Regions from separate parts of the Pseudonocardia charpentierae genome, predicted to be linked through region 2. Evidence: riboswitches for the same ligand, from Rfam matches in the RefSeq annotation. Region 2 holds a riboswitch; the other holds the start of a gene.

Region 1 (6,390 bases), on a different contig from region 2:
CGGCAACACGCTGCTGTTCGCCGTCGGCGCGGCGGTGATCGGCGGAACCTCGCTCTTCGGTGGACGCGGCCGGATCAGCAACGCCGTCATCGGTGGTGCGGTGCTGGCGACCGTGAACAACGGTCTGGGCCTGCTGGGGCAGCCGGCGTCGGTGGTGTTCCTGGTCAACGGCGTCGTCCTGCTGCTCGCAGCCGGGGTCGACGTGCTGTCCCGCCGCCGATCGGCTGCCGCGGGGCGGTGAGCCGTACCTGGGTCGGAGGGGTCGCCGGCTCCCACGGCTCGGCGGTAACCACCGGGGCCCGGCCCGACGAGGCCCGTCGGCACAACCGCGCGGCGCTGCTGCGCCGGCTGCACGTCGACGGGCCCACCACCCGGGCGACCCTGGCGACCGAGCTCGGCCTCAACCGCAGCACGATCAAGGCGGTGGTCGACGGCCTGGCCGAGTCCGGGGTCGTCACCGAGGCCGTCCCGGTCCGCCGCACGGGGGCGGGACGGCCGTCGCTGATGGTGCTGCCCGATCCGCAGGCCGCCGTGGTGCTCTCGGTCGACGTGCGCGTCGACCAGGTGGCGATGGCGGTGGTCGGGCTCGGCGGCCAGATCCTCGGGCGGCACAGCTGGAACCTGCACCGCGGCACCCGCCTGCCGGGTGAGGTGATCACGCACATCGCGGAGTCGGCCGAGCTGCTGGCCGACGAGCTGGCGCTCGTGCCGCAGGCCGCGGGGGTGTCGGTGCCGGGGGTCGTACGCCGCGACGACGGCTTCGTGCACGAGGCCCCCAACCTCGGCTGGCGCGACGTCGCGCTCGGCACGCGCCTCGCGTCGGTGCTGAAGAAGCCGGTGCAGGTGGCCAACGACGCCGAGCTGGGCGCGCTGGCCGAGCACGTGCGCGGGCTCGCGCGCGACGTCGCGGACCTGGTCTGGGTGTCGGCGGACTACGGCGTCGGCGGCGGGGTGGTGTCCGGGGGCAGGCCACTGCGCGGGACGGCCGGCTACGTCGGCGAACTCGGGCACATGACCGTCCGCCACGACGGCCGCGTCTGCTACTGCGGCAACCGGGGCTGCTGGGAGACCGAGGTGGGGGAGCCGGCGCTGTGCCGGGCGTTGGGCCTGCCGGAGGGGACGACCCGCGGGGTGCTGGTCGCCGAGCTGCGGTCGCTGGCGACGGCGCCGGTGGCGGGGCCGCTCGACGAGTTCGCGGAGTGGCTGGCGACCGGGCTGGTGACCGTGGTGAACATGATGGCGCCGGAGCTCGTGGTGCTCGGCGACCTGTTCACGGCGCTGCCGCCGTGGGTCGTCGACCGCGTCCGGACGGCGGTGCACCGGCGGAGCCTGGTGAGCCGGGCGGTCGGGGGGACGCGGATCGAGACCTCGCCGCTGGGGCGCGACGCGAAGCTGGTGGGAGCGGCGGAGCTGGCGTTCGAGCAGGTGCTCGCGGCGGTGTGAGCGCGGCCCGGAACGAGCGAAAGCGGCGTTCGCTCCACTGGATCGAGCGAACGCCGCGTTCGGTCACCGCGGGAGTGGCGGGGTTCAGGGGGACGGCATTGAGATCAACTCGGGGCGTCACGCTGCCGTCAGCAGGGCGCGGCCCGAGTCGGTGAGGGCGACGGAGCCGGCCGTCGCCGTGATCAGGCCGGCGTCCACCAGCCGGAGCCCGGCGAACTGGTCGGCGAGCGCCATGCCGTCGACGGTCAGCGAGCTTGGTCCGGGGCATCCGCAGCGACCGGCAGCGACGGCGCGCAGGACGGAACGGTCCCGGTTGGTCAGGGAGGGGAGGGTGGTGACGGACATTGGAGGTCTCCTTCCGGGAACCGCGGTGGGCTGTCCTTGTGACTCCAAGAGTGCGCCGAACTCATCGGCGGACCCATACCGCTGCCCCCCGGGCCCGGGGGTGTGATCCCGCACACCTCAGGTGGTGCCAGCCCTACCCCGAGGTCACGCCGTGACGCGCACCTGACGGACTCCGCGCTTCAGGCCGACGCAGCCGATGCACAGCACGCAGCCCTCGCAGTCGACGCAGCCGATGCAGAGCACGCACCGGCGGCAGCCGACGCAGCCGAGGCAGCCCACGCACATGACCAGCGCCACCGAGAGCAGGCTCAGCACGGATCCCGCGATTCCGGCGCTGCCGGTCACGCCGGCGCTGCCCGCGACGGCCACGCTGCCGGAGACGGCGACGCTGCCGGCGACCGCCGCGGAGCCGGCGACCGCGACGCTGCCGGTCACGCCGGCGCTGCCCGCGACGGCCACGCTGCCGGAGACGGCCACGCCGCGGGTCACCGCGGTGCTTCCGGCGACGGCGACGCTGCCGCCCACGTCCGCGCTGCCCGCGACCGCCACGGTCCCCTCGACACCGGTGACGTCGTCCCCGTGGTCCTTCTGCACCTGACCGCCGTCGTCGTGCATGTGTCTCCTCCGCTCGTCGGGTCGGGCACAGCCTGCCGGATCCCGGCGCGCGTCACAGTCGGGTTGTCGACATCGACGCCGGGGAACATCGCCCGGCGTGCCCGCTCTCCTCTCCGCCGTCGAGGCCGCCTTCACCGCTCTCGCCCGCCTGCGTGCTGCTCGTGGCGTCCACCCGTCCGGTGCCCTGTTCGCCGGCCGGGTGGAACTCGACGCCCCGGCTTCGCCCACCGTCGCCGTGCTCGGCGCGACGATCCACCCGGCGCTCGTCCGCGTGTCGAAGGGCGCCGGCACGCGGGGCCGCCTCCCGGACCTGCTCGGCCTCGCCGTGCGGCTGACCGACCTGCCCGACGGTCCGGTCGACCTGCTGTACTCCACCGTCGGCCGGCACCGGTGCACCGGCGCGCTGTTGGCCCCGGCGTCGGGCTGGTGCACCCGGCCGTACAGCACGCTCCTGCCGTACCGGGCCGACGGCGAGCGGGTGACGTTGGGGCTGTGGCCGCAGCAGCCGGGCCGGGCGCACGGCGCCGACCCGCAGGTCGCGCGCGAGGCCGTGCGGCAGGAGCCGCTGGTGTTCGCGATGATGGAGAAGCGTGCCGGCGCCCCGTGGGCGCCGATCGGGCGTCTGCTGCTCGACCTGCCGATGCCCGACGGCGCCGTGGACGACGGCCCCCACGGCGCCGACCCCGTGACGTTCGACCCCGTCGTCCACGCGCACCCCCGACTGCGGCCGGTGCGGGCGCTCGCGAAGGTGCGGCTCGCCGCGTACACGGGGTCGCGGCGCGGCCGCGGTGCACCGGACGTCCTGCGTCCGGTGGTGAGGGCGCCCGGTCGCGGGATAGGGTCGGCCCGACCCACGGGAGCCTCGCGCCGAGGCTGAGAGGGCGGCAGGTCCGGCCGTCGACCGTTATCACCTGATCCGGTTCGCACCGGCGTAGGGAGGACACGTGGCCGTCGCGCCCATCCGCTTTGCACTGATCCTGGTCGTCACCCTCGTCCTCGCGGCTTGCGGCACGGGCGGCGCTCCGGCGTCGGGCCCGCCCGCCGGGGAGCGCACCCCGATCCGGATCGCGCTCGACTGGACCCCCAACACGAACCACACCGGCCTCTACGTCGCGCAGCAGGAGGGCTGGTTCAGCCAGGCCGGGCTGGACGTCGAGTTCGTGCCCTACAACAACACCCCGCCGGACACGCTGGTCGGCTCCGGGGCGGCCGAGTTCGGGATCAGCTTCCAGGACTCGTTCACCTACGCGAAGGCGAGCGGGGTCGACGCCGTCTCGGTGATGGCGATCGCGCAGCACTGGACGTCCCAGATCGCGGTGCGCGCCGACCGGGCCGACATCACGAGCCCCAAGGACCTCGATGGCAAGATCTACGGCGGCTTCGGCGCCGCGTACGAGGTGCCGAAGATGCAGGCCGTGATCAAGGACGCGGGCGGTGCCGGGCAGTTCCAGAACGTGGTGCTCGGCACCGCGGCGTACGAGGCGCTCTACGCCGGGCAGGTCGACTTCACCGAGCCGTTCGTGACGTGGGAGGCCATCGAGGCGCAGCTGCGCGGGCAGCCGCTCAAGACCTTCGACTACACCGACTACGGCTTCCCCGATTCCTACAACGTGCTGCTCATCGGCAACGGCGCCTGGCTGCACGCGCACCCGGACCAGGCGCGGGCGTTCGTGCAGGCCGCGCAGCGCGGGTACGAGTTCGCCGCGGACGACCCGGCGAAGGCCGCCGAGCTCCTGGAGAAGGCGAACCCGGGGGCGTTCACCGAGCCCGAACTGGTGAGCCGCAGCCAGCAGATGTTCAGCGAGCGCTACCTGCGCGACGAGTCGGGCGCGGTCGGGACGCAGACCCTCGACAAGTGGTCCGGGTTCTCGGGCTTCCTGTACGACACCGGCACGCTGGTCGGGCCGGACGGCAAGTCGTTGACGACGAGGCCGGACTTCGCGACGTGGTTCACCGACGAGTACCTGGCGGCGCCGTGACGGAGCCGCGCACGGTCCAGGCGCCGGACAGCTCCTCACGGGGCTCCGTGGTGGAGCCCGGTGCGCTTCGCGGACCGCAGCATGGTGGCTTTGCTGCACTCCGACCGCAGCAAAGCCACCATGCTGACGTCCCCCGGCGCCCGGCGGAACCGCCCGCCGTCGGCGCCCGGGGCGTCCGCCGCGCCCTCGCCGCCGTCCTGCCGTCCCTCGTCCTCGTCGCCGTCGGGCTGATCGCCTGGCAGTGGTTCGTCACCGCATCCGGGGTGCGCCCGCAGGTGCTGCCCTCCCCGCTGCGCGTCGCCGAGCAGGGGTGGGCCGCTCGCGAGCAGATCTGGGCGAACACCCTCCCGACGCTGCAGGTCACCGCCGTCGGATTCGCGGTGTCGCTGGCCATCGGCTGGGCCGTCGCGATCGCGATCGACTTCTCGCCGTGGCTGCGGCGCGCCCTGACCCCGCTCCTGGTCGCCTCGCAGACCCTGCCGATCATCGCGATCGCCCCGCTGCTGATCATCTGGTTCGGCTTCGGGTTGCTGCCCAAGGTCGTGGTGATCGCCCTCGTGACGTTCTTCCCGGTGGCCGTCGGGCTGATCGAAGGCTTCGCCTCGACGCCGCCCGCCGCCACGAACCTCCTGCGCAGCATGGGTGCGTCGCGCTGGCAGCGGTTCCGGCTGGTTCGATTGCCCCAGGCCATGCCGTCGTTCTTCACCGCGCTGCGGATCGGCATCACCTACGCCGTGACCGGGGCGATCTTCGCCGAGTACGTCGGTGCGACGGCCGGCCTGGGCATCTACATGAGCCTGCAGAAGAACTCGTTCCGCACCGACCTCGTCCTCGCCGCGGTCGTCGTCACCGCCGTGTTGTCGGTGACGCTGTTCGCCCTCACCTTCGTCGTCGAGCGCCTGGTGATCCCGTGGCACCGGCGCGCCTGACCCTCGACGGCCTGACCAAGGCCTACGGCGACCTGCCCGTGCTCGACGACGTCTCCTTCGAGGTCGGCCACGGCGAGTTCGTCGCCGTCGTCGGGCCGAGCGGCTGCGGGAAGAGCACGTTGTTCGACGTCGTCGCCGGGCTCGAGCCGCCCGACGGGGGCCGCGTGCTCGTCGACGGCATCGACGTCAGCGGCCGCACCGACGCCTTCGCCTACATGCCGCAGCAGGACCTCCTCTTCCCCTGGCGCACGGTGCTCGACAACACCACCCTCGGGCTGGAGGTCGCCGGCATGCGCCGCCGGGAGGCGCGCGAGCGGGCCCGGCCGCTGTTCGTCGAGTTCGGGCTGGCCGGGTTCGAGGGGGCGCGGCCGGGGGAGCTGTCGGGCGGGATGCGGCAGCGCGCCGCGCTGCTGCGCACCGTCGTCCAGGAGCGACCGGTGCTGCTGCTCGACGAGCCGTTCGGTGCCCTGGACGCGCTGACCCGCGCCGACCTGCAGCTGTGGCTCTCGGGCGTGCGGGCCCGGTTCGACTGGACGGTCGTCCTGGTCACCCACGACATCCGGGAGGCGGTCTTCCTCGCCGACCGGGTCGTCGTCCTCGGCCCCCGCCCGACGAGCGTGCGCCAGGAGGTGAGCGTCGAGCTGCCGCGGCCCCGCGACCTCTCGACGATCACCGACCCGGTCTTCGCGCGCGCCGAGGCCGAACTGCTCGGCGCCCTCGTGCGCTGACGGACGGAGAGAAATGGCCCGCTACTGCTTCCAGCTCCAGGTCCGACCCGAGCGGCTGGACGAGTACAAGGCCCGCCACCGGGCCGTGTGGCCCGAGATGCTGGCCGCGCTGCGCGACACCGGCTGGGGCAACTACTCGCTTTTCCTGCGCGACGACGGCCTCCTGATCGGCTACGTCGAGGCCGACGACCTGCAGGCGGCGCAGGCCGGCATGGCGGCGACGGCTGTGAACGCCCGCTGGCAGGCGGAGATGGCCCCCTTCTTCGTCGACCTCGAAGGCCGGGCGGACGAGGGCTTCCTGCTGCTGGAGGAGGTCTTCTACCTGGAAGACCAGCTCCGCACGCCTCCGCG
Region 2 (6,390 bases):
GTCGTGGCTGGGCTGGCGCTGGTGCTTCTACGTGGGTGTCCCGATCGGCGTGATCGCGCTGGTGGTGCTGCAGCGCACGCTGCACATCCCGACCGTCAAGCGCGAGGTGAAGCTCGACTACCTCGGCGCCGCGCTGATCGCCGGTGGCGTGTCCACCCTGCTGATCTGGATCTCGCTCGCCGGCGCGCAGTTCGCGTGGGGCTCGGCGACCTCGCTGACGCTGGCCGGTCTCGGGATCGCGGCGCTGGTCGCGGCCGTGACCGTGGAGCTGCGCGTGCCGGAGCCGGTGGTGCCGATGGAGCTGTTCCGCAACCGCACCGTCGTCCTCTCGGTGCTCGGCAGCATCGTGCTCGGCCTGGTGATGTTCGGCGGCTCGGTGTTCCTCGGGCAGTACTACCAGGTCGCCCGCGGCTACGCGCCGACCGAGGCGGGTCTGCTGACGCTGCCGCTGGTCGGCGGTCTGATGATCGCCTCGACGGTGTCGGGCCAGCTGATCAGCCGGTACGGGCGGTGGAAGGGCTTCCTGGTGGCCGGGGCGATCCTGACCACGACGGGGCTCTTCCTGCTCTCGACCATGGACCACACCACGTCGATCCCGCTCCTGGGCGTCTACCTGGGCGTGCTCGGCCTGGGCGTCGGCATGTCGATGCAGAACCTTGTTCTGGCCGTGCAGAACACGGTCGACGTCACCGAGGTCGGCTCGGCCAGCTCGCTCGTGGCGTTCCTGCGGTCGATGGGCGGCACGATCGGTGTGACGGTGCTGGGGATCGTGCTCAGCCACCGGGTGAGCTCGCTGCTGGGCGTGCCGGCGTCGGGAGCGTCGTCCGGCACGTCGGACCTGGGGCAGCTCGACGGCGCCGCGGCGGTCGCGGTGCGCGCGGCCTACGGTGACGCCATCGGGCGGGTGTTCCTGATCGCCGCGATCGGCTCGATCCTCACGCTGGTGGCCGTGGTGTTCATCAAGGAGGTCCCGCTGCGGACGACGGTCGGGCGGACGCCCGAAGCCGCCCCCGTGGCCACCCCCGTCGCCACCCCCGTCGCCACCCCCGTCGCCACGGCCTCGACGGAGATCGAGGCGCCTACCGACGACGGCCACCACCCGCGCCACGCCGCGCCCGCCGACTCCGGGGCCGACGGCGCCGGGGTGCATGACACCGCACAGCCCCGGTCGCAGGAGGCGCTCATCGCCCTCGACGAGGTCGAGCGCGCCGCGAACGACCTGGCCGATGCCCGCGGCCGGCTGGCCTCGTCGGTGGACCGGCTGCGCGCGGCCGGGTTCGGCCAGCAGCAGATCGACGGTCTGCTCGCGCGGCGGGTGACCGACGGGGTCGCCTCCCGGGGGTGACCGGTAACGACGGCCGTAGCGCCCGGGGGGTGTGCAGGGCGGCCGTCAGCGCGGTGGAAGAACGAGCGGCCCGTTCGTCGGATAGGTTGCGACGAGCGGGCCGCTCGTACGTATGCCTGCGTTCAGTCCAGGTCGGGCGACGACGCCTGCGCCCAGTACCGCTTCGGGATCCGGCCCGCGCCCCGGGCTGCCCGCCCCGCCTCCACCGCGAGCCGCATCGCCCGCGCCATGAGCTCCGGGTCGCCCGCGCGGGTCACCGCCGTGGCCAGCAGAACGGCGTCGCAGCCCAGCTCCATCGCCTGAGCCGCCTCGGACGCGGTGCCGATCCCGGCGTCGAGCACCACAGGGACGCCCGCCTGCTCGACGATCATGGCGATGTTGTGCGGGTTGCGGATGCCCAGCCCGGTGCCGATCGGCGCGCCCAGGGGCATCACGGCCGCGCACCCCACCTGCTCCAGCTTCCGGGCCAGCACCGGGTCGTCGTTCGTGTAGGGCAGCACGGTGAACCCGTCGTCGACGAGTTGCTCCGCCGCGTCCAGCAACTCGATCGGGTCGGGCAGCAGCGTGCGTTCGTCCGCGACCACCTCGAGCTTGACCAGGTCGGTCTCCAGCGCCTCACGGGCGAGCCGGGCCGTGAGCACCGCCTCGGCCGCCGTCCGGCAGCCCGCGGTGTTCGGCAGCACCTCGATCTCGAGGCGGTTCAGCAGCTCGAGCACGCCTGTGCCGGTCGCGGCGTCCACGCGGCGCATCGCCACGGTCGTCAGCGCCGTGCCGGACGCGATCAGGGCCCGCTCGAGGATCTCCAGGTTCGCCGCGCCACCGGTGCCCATGATGAGCCGCGAGGCGATCGGGCGACCGGCTACGACCAGCACGTCCGGCTCGGCCCCCACCTCTTCCTGCACAGGAACGCCGTGCACAGTGTCCTGGACCCTGCCCTGGCCTGTCTGCTCGGTGATCGTCATCGCACCTGATCTCATTCTGGCTAACCTCCCTGCACCGCGGTCAGGACCTCCACGCGCGCGCCGTCGACGAGCGCCGTGCCCGCCCACTGCGCCTTCGGCACGACCTCGCCGTCCACCGCCACGGCCACCCCCTTCTGTGGCAGGCCCAGTGCGCCGAGCGCATCGAGCACCCGCGCGTCCGGCGCGAACTCGCGCCGTTCCCCGTTGATCCAGACGACCACGCGCTACCTCCTCGGAGCTGCCGGTACGAAGCGGGCGGGGTCGGCGACACCGACCGGGCCGGGCACGGGCTCGCCACGCAGCAGGGCCGCGACGGCGTCCGCGGTGACCGGGGCGAGCAGCATCCCGTTGCGGTGGTGGCCGGTGGCGACCAGCAGACCCTCGGGCCCGAGCCTGCCGATCAGCGGCAGGTTGTCCGGGCTGCCCGGTCGGAGCCCGGCCGCCGACTCGACGAGGGCGTACTCGGCGATCCCGGGGAGGATGCGCTCGGCGTCGCGCAGCAGGTCGCGGATCCCGCCGACGGTGACCGTGGTGTCGAAGCCGACCTCGGTCTGGGTGGCGCCGACCACGAGCTCGTCGGCGCGGGGCACGAGGTAGACGGGCCGCCCGTCGACCAGCGCGCGGACCGTGCGCCGCGGCATCGGGAAGGCACCGGGCCGCAGCGCCAGCCGCAGGATCTCACCCTTCACCGGCCGGACCAGCCCGTGCAGCGCCGGATGCAGCTCGGCCGAGTGGGCGCCCGCAGCCACGAGGACCGTGGGCGCCGCCCACTCGGTGCCGTCCGTCCCCCGCACGCCGACCACGCGCGCGCCGTCGTCGAGCACGCCGGCCGCACCGGTCGCGGCGAACACCACCCCTGCCCGCTCGCCGGCCGCCCGCAGCGCCGCGAGCAGGAGCCGGTTGTCGACGGCGAGATCGTCGGGCACGGACAACCCGCCGCGCACCTCCGGCCCGAGCCCGGGCTCCAGTCTGCGGAGCTCCCGCCCGGTCAGCCGCTCGACCGGGCGCCCCAGCCGGGCGAGGTGCGCCGCCACGGCGTCCAGCTCGGCGCGGTCACCCGAGCCGGTGGCGGCGACGACAGTACCGTCCGTGCGCAGCCCGGCGGGGCGTCCGGCGGCTTCGGTGAGCTCCGCGGCGAAGGCGGGCCAGCGGCCGACCGACTCGACGCCGAGCGCCAGCAGCTCCTCCTCGCCGGGCCAGGCCTCGGTGACGGGGGCGAGCATGCCGCCGGCGACCCACGAGGCCCCGGACGCGGGCGCCGGGTCGAGGACCGTGACGCGCAGACCCTGCTGCGCGGCCCGCCAGGCACAGCTCAGGCCGATGACGCCGGCGCCCAGCACCAGCAACTCTGCGTTCTGCTCTCTCATCGCGCTCCCTGCGCCGGCATGACCCGGATCAGGTTCGACGGTCGGGATCGGCTGATCCCCTCTCAGCCCCCGGTCGGGGCTCCCGTGCGTCACCTGTAGAGCACCCTACGCCAGTGGGCGTCCGCGGGCCCTGCGCGCGGGGCGGGGGGATTGCAGCATGGTGGCTTTGCTGCACTCCGACCGCAGCAAAGCCACCATGCTGACTCCGTGACGCGGCGCACGACCGGCCGAGCGGCCCGGCGACTAGCCTCGACCGTCGTGCCCGGACTCGACGCCGACTCCCTGCGTTCCCGCCTCGCCGACGCGCGGCTCTACCTCTGCACCGACGCCCGCCGCCGACGCGGCGATCTCGCCGAGTTCGCCGACGCGGCGCTCGCCGGCGGCGTCGACATCATCCAGCTCCGCGAGAAGGGCCCCGACGGGCCATTGGAGGCGCGCGACGAGCTGGCGGCGCTGGAGGTGTTGGCGCAGGCCTGCGCCCGGCACGGCGCGCTGCTCGCCGTGAACGACCGCGCCGACGTCGCGCTGGCCTCGGGCGCGGACGTGCTGCACCTCGGCCAGGACGACCTGCCGGTGGAGTGGGCGCGGAAGGTGGTCGGCGACGAGGTGATCATCGGGCGCTCCGCGCACAGCGCCGCCGAGACCGCCGCTGCCGCCGACGAACCGGGCGTCGACTACTTCTGCGCCGGCCCCTGCTGGCCGACCCCGACGAAGCCGGGCCGGCCCGCCCCGGGACTGGACCTGGTGCGCACCGTGGCGGGCCGGGCGCCTGCGCGGCCGTGGTTCGCGATCGGCGGGATCGACGGCGACCGGCTCGGCGAGGTGCTGGCGGCGGGGGCCGAGCGGGTGGTCGTCGTGCGGGCGATCACCGAGGCGGACGACCCGCGCGTAGCGGCCGCGGCGCTGGCCGCCCGGCTGCGCACCTGACGTCTCCGTCGACCCAGACGCGGCGAGGGTGGCTTCCGACGTACGGGAAGCCACCCTCGCTCACGTTCCGCGTGACTGGTTACTGCTGGTCGTCGGGCGCGGCTGCCCCGCCGTCGCCCTGGCTCCCCTGGTCGCTCCCGGTGTCCGCACCACCCTGCGGTTCCGGGGTGGGGGTCGGCGTCACGCGGGTGGCGCGCGTCGTCGTCGGCGCGTCCTCGTCGGCGCCGAAGCCCGTGCCCAACCCGCCGCTGCCGTCTTCCTCCGTCGGCTCCTCCGTGCTGGTCGCCTCCGTCGTCGGATCCGCGGACTCGGTCTCCGACGTCGTCGCCTTCTCCGACGAGGTCTCCGTGCCCGCACCCCGCGAGTCGCCGAGCACCGAACCGAGCGACGTCCCCGAGCGCTGCGAGGTCGAGCTGCTCGTGTTCAGCGGTGAGCCCTTGACCAGCTCGATGCCGGTGATCGCCAGCATGCCGATCGCGAACACCACGACGGTGAAACCGGCCATCAGCAGCAGGCGCCGCCGCGACTTCGGCGGCCCGGCGTCGATTGCGGGTACGGCCGAGATGACCTGGGTCGGCTGGTCACCGGGCGTGACGAACACCCGGGTCGAAGGACTGTCGCCGGCGGCACTCGGAGCGGGCACCTCGGTCGTGCTCTCCACCTTCACCGTGCCCCCGCCGGGGATCTTGATGCGGGCCTTCACCGTGTCGCGCGTCTTGTCCAGCGAGTGCTGCATCGCCGAGGTCACGATGGCGCTGAACACCGATCCCAGCGCCGCGCCGGTGACCGTGCCCATCGCCCCGAAGAACGATCCCAGCACGGCGCTGGTGGCCGCGGCGCCGGCACCGGCGATGACCTTGTTGACGGTGAGGTCGCGCTGCTTCTGCTCGGCCTTGGTGGCGGCTGTCGCCGTCGCAGCCGTGCTGCCGGCGGGCGTGGCTGCCGGAGGGGCGAACGCCTGGGTCGGCCGCGGCGCGCCGGGCTGATAGCCCGCCGGATAGCCCGGCGGCGGCGCACCCGGGCCGTAGCCCGGGGCCGGAGGCGGGTAGCCGGAGCCGCGTGCCGCTGCGCCCGGAGCCGCCGCAGGTCCGTAGCCGCCGGGTGCGGTCGCCCGGCCGTTCGCCGGCGGCGGGCCCGCGGTGTAACCGTTCTGCGGCCCGTATCCCCAGGGTCCCGACGTACCGCCGGGTGGGGTCGAGCGCCCAGTCGACTGCGGGTTCGCTCCCGTGGACTCGGAAGTGGGCGTGGGCGTGGGCGGCGGTGTCGGCCTGTCCGGCTGCGGGTTCTGCGGCGGTGGCTGCTGGGGCATGGCTCCTTGCACGTTCCTGGGTGAGGTCTTCAGCTCTTCCTTCCTGGAACGTCCGTACCTCCCGGCCCGATCCAGATGATCACGCTTCGTGACCGGACCCACTGTACGGCGGTCCCTCACCGGTCGAGGCGGCCCGGGGGTGGAGCAGCCCGGGATGCCCCGGCGGGAGCGCGCGCCGCAGCACCGGCCACGACAGCGCGATGCACGCCATCACCAGCGGCCACGTCAGTGCGACCCGGGCGATCCCGAGCGCGTAGACGGCGCCGGCGAGGTAGAGCGGGATGAAGACGGCGAGCCGCAGCAGGTACTGCCCCACCCAGACCCAGCTCGCGCGCCGGTAGCCGCGCAGCAGGTCCGGATCGCGGCGCCAGCGCGTCCGCTGGCCCAGCGCGGCCCCGACGACCAGGCCGAGCAGCGGCCAGCGCACGGCGATCGACACCGACCAGGCCAGGGCGCTCGCGGCGTTGGAGACGATCTGCA

Evidence for each region. Region 2 has a riboswitch for thiamine pyrophosphate ahead of thiO (glycine oxidase ThiO). Riboswitches for the same ligand answer to the same signal wherever they lie in the genome.
Region 1: linked by a shared signal. The riboswitch ahead of RM445_RS11640 (ABC transporter substrate-binding protein) and the one ahead of thiO (glycine oxidase ThiO) in region 2 are both predicted to bind thiamine pyrophosphate.

Annotation. Positions count from the first base shown of each region.
Region 1 covers NZ_JAVREJ010000006.1:202,706-209,095, reverse strand. The annotation lists gene RM445_RS11665 (sugar ABC transporter permease) at 1-241, shown strand, start outside; gene RM445_RS11660 (ROK family protein) at 238-1,443, shown strand; gene RM445_RS11655 (hypothetical protein) at 1,561-1,788, opposite strand; gene RM445_RS11650 (hypothetical protein) at 1,933-2,403, opposite strand; gene RM445_RS11645 (hypothetical protein) at 2,501-3,280, shown strand; TPP riboswitch at 3,255-3,343, shown strand; gene RM445_RS11640 (ABC transporter substrate-binding protein) at 3,348-4,382, shown strand; gene RM445_RS11635 (ABC transporter permease) at 4,379-5,311, shown strand; gene RM445_RS11630 (ABC transporter ATP-binding protein) at 5,293-6,039, shown strand; gene RM445_RS11625 (L-rhamnose mutarotase) at 6,053-6,390, shown strand, end outside.
Region 2 covers NZ_JAVREJ010000009.1:122,625-129,014, reverse strand. The annotation lists gene RM445_RS14780 (MDR family MFS transporter) at 1-1,345, shown strand, start outside; gene thiG (thiazole synthase) at 1,468-2,307, opposite strand; gene thiS (sulfur carrier protein ThiS) at 2,328-2,528, opposite strand; gene thiO (glycine oxidase ThiO) at 2,532-3,674, opposite strand; TPP riboswitch at 3,663-3,770, opposite strand; gene thiE (thiamine phosphate synthase) at 3,933-4,601, shown strand; gene RM445_RS14755 (hypothetical protein) at 4,681-5,910, opposite strand; gene RM445_RS14750 (DUF3159 domain-containing protein) at 5,990-6,390, opposite strand, start outside.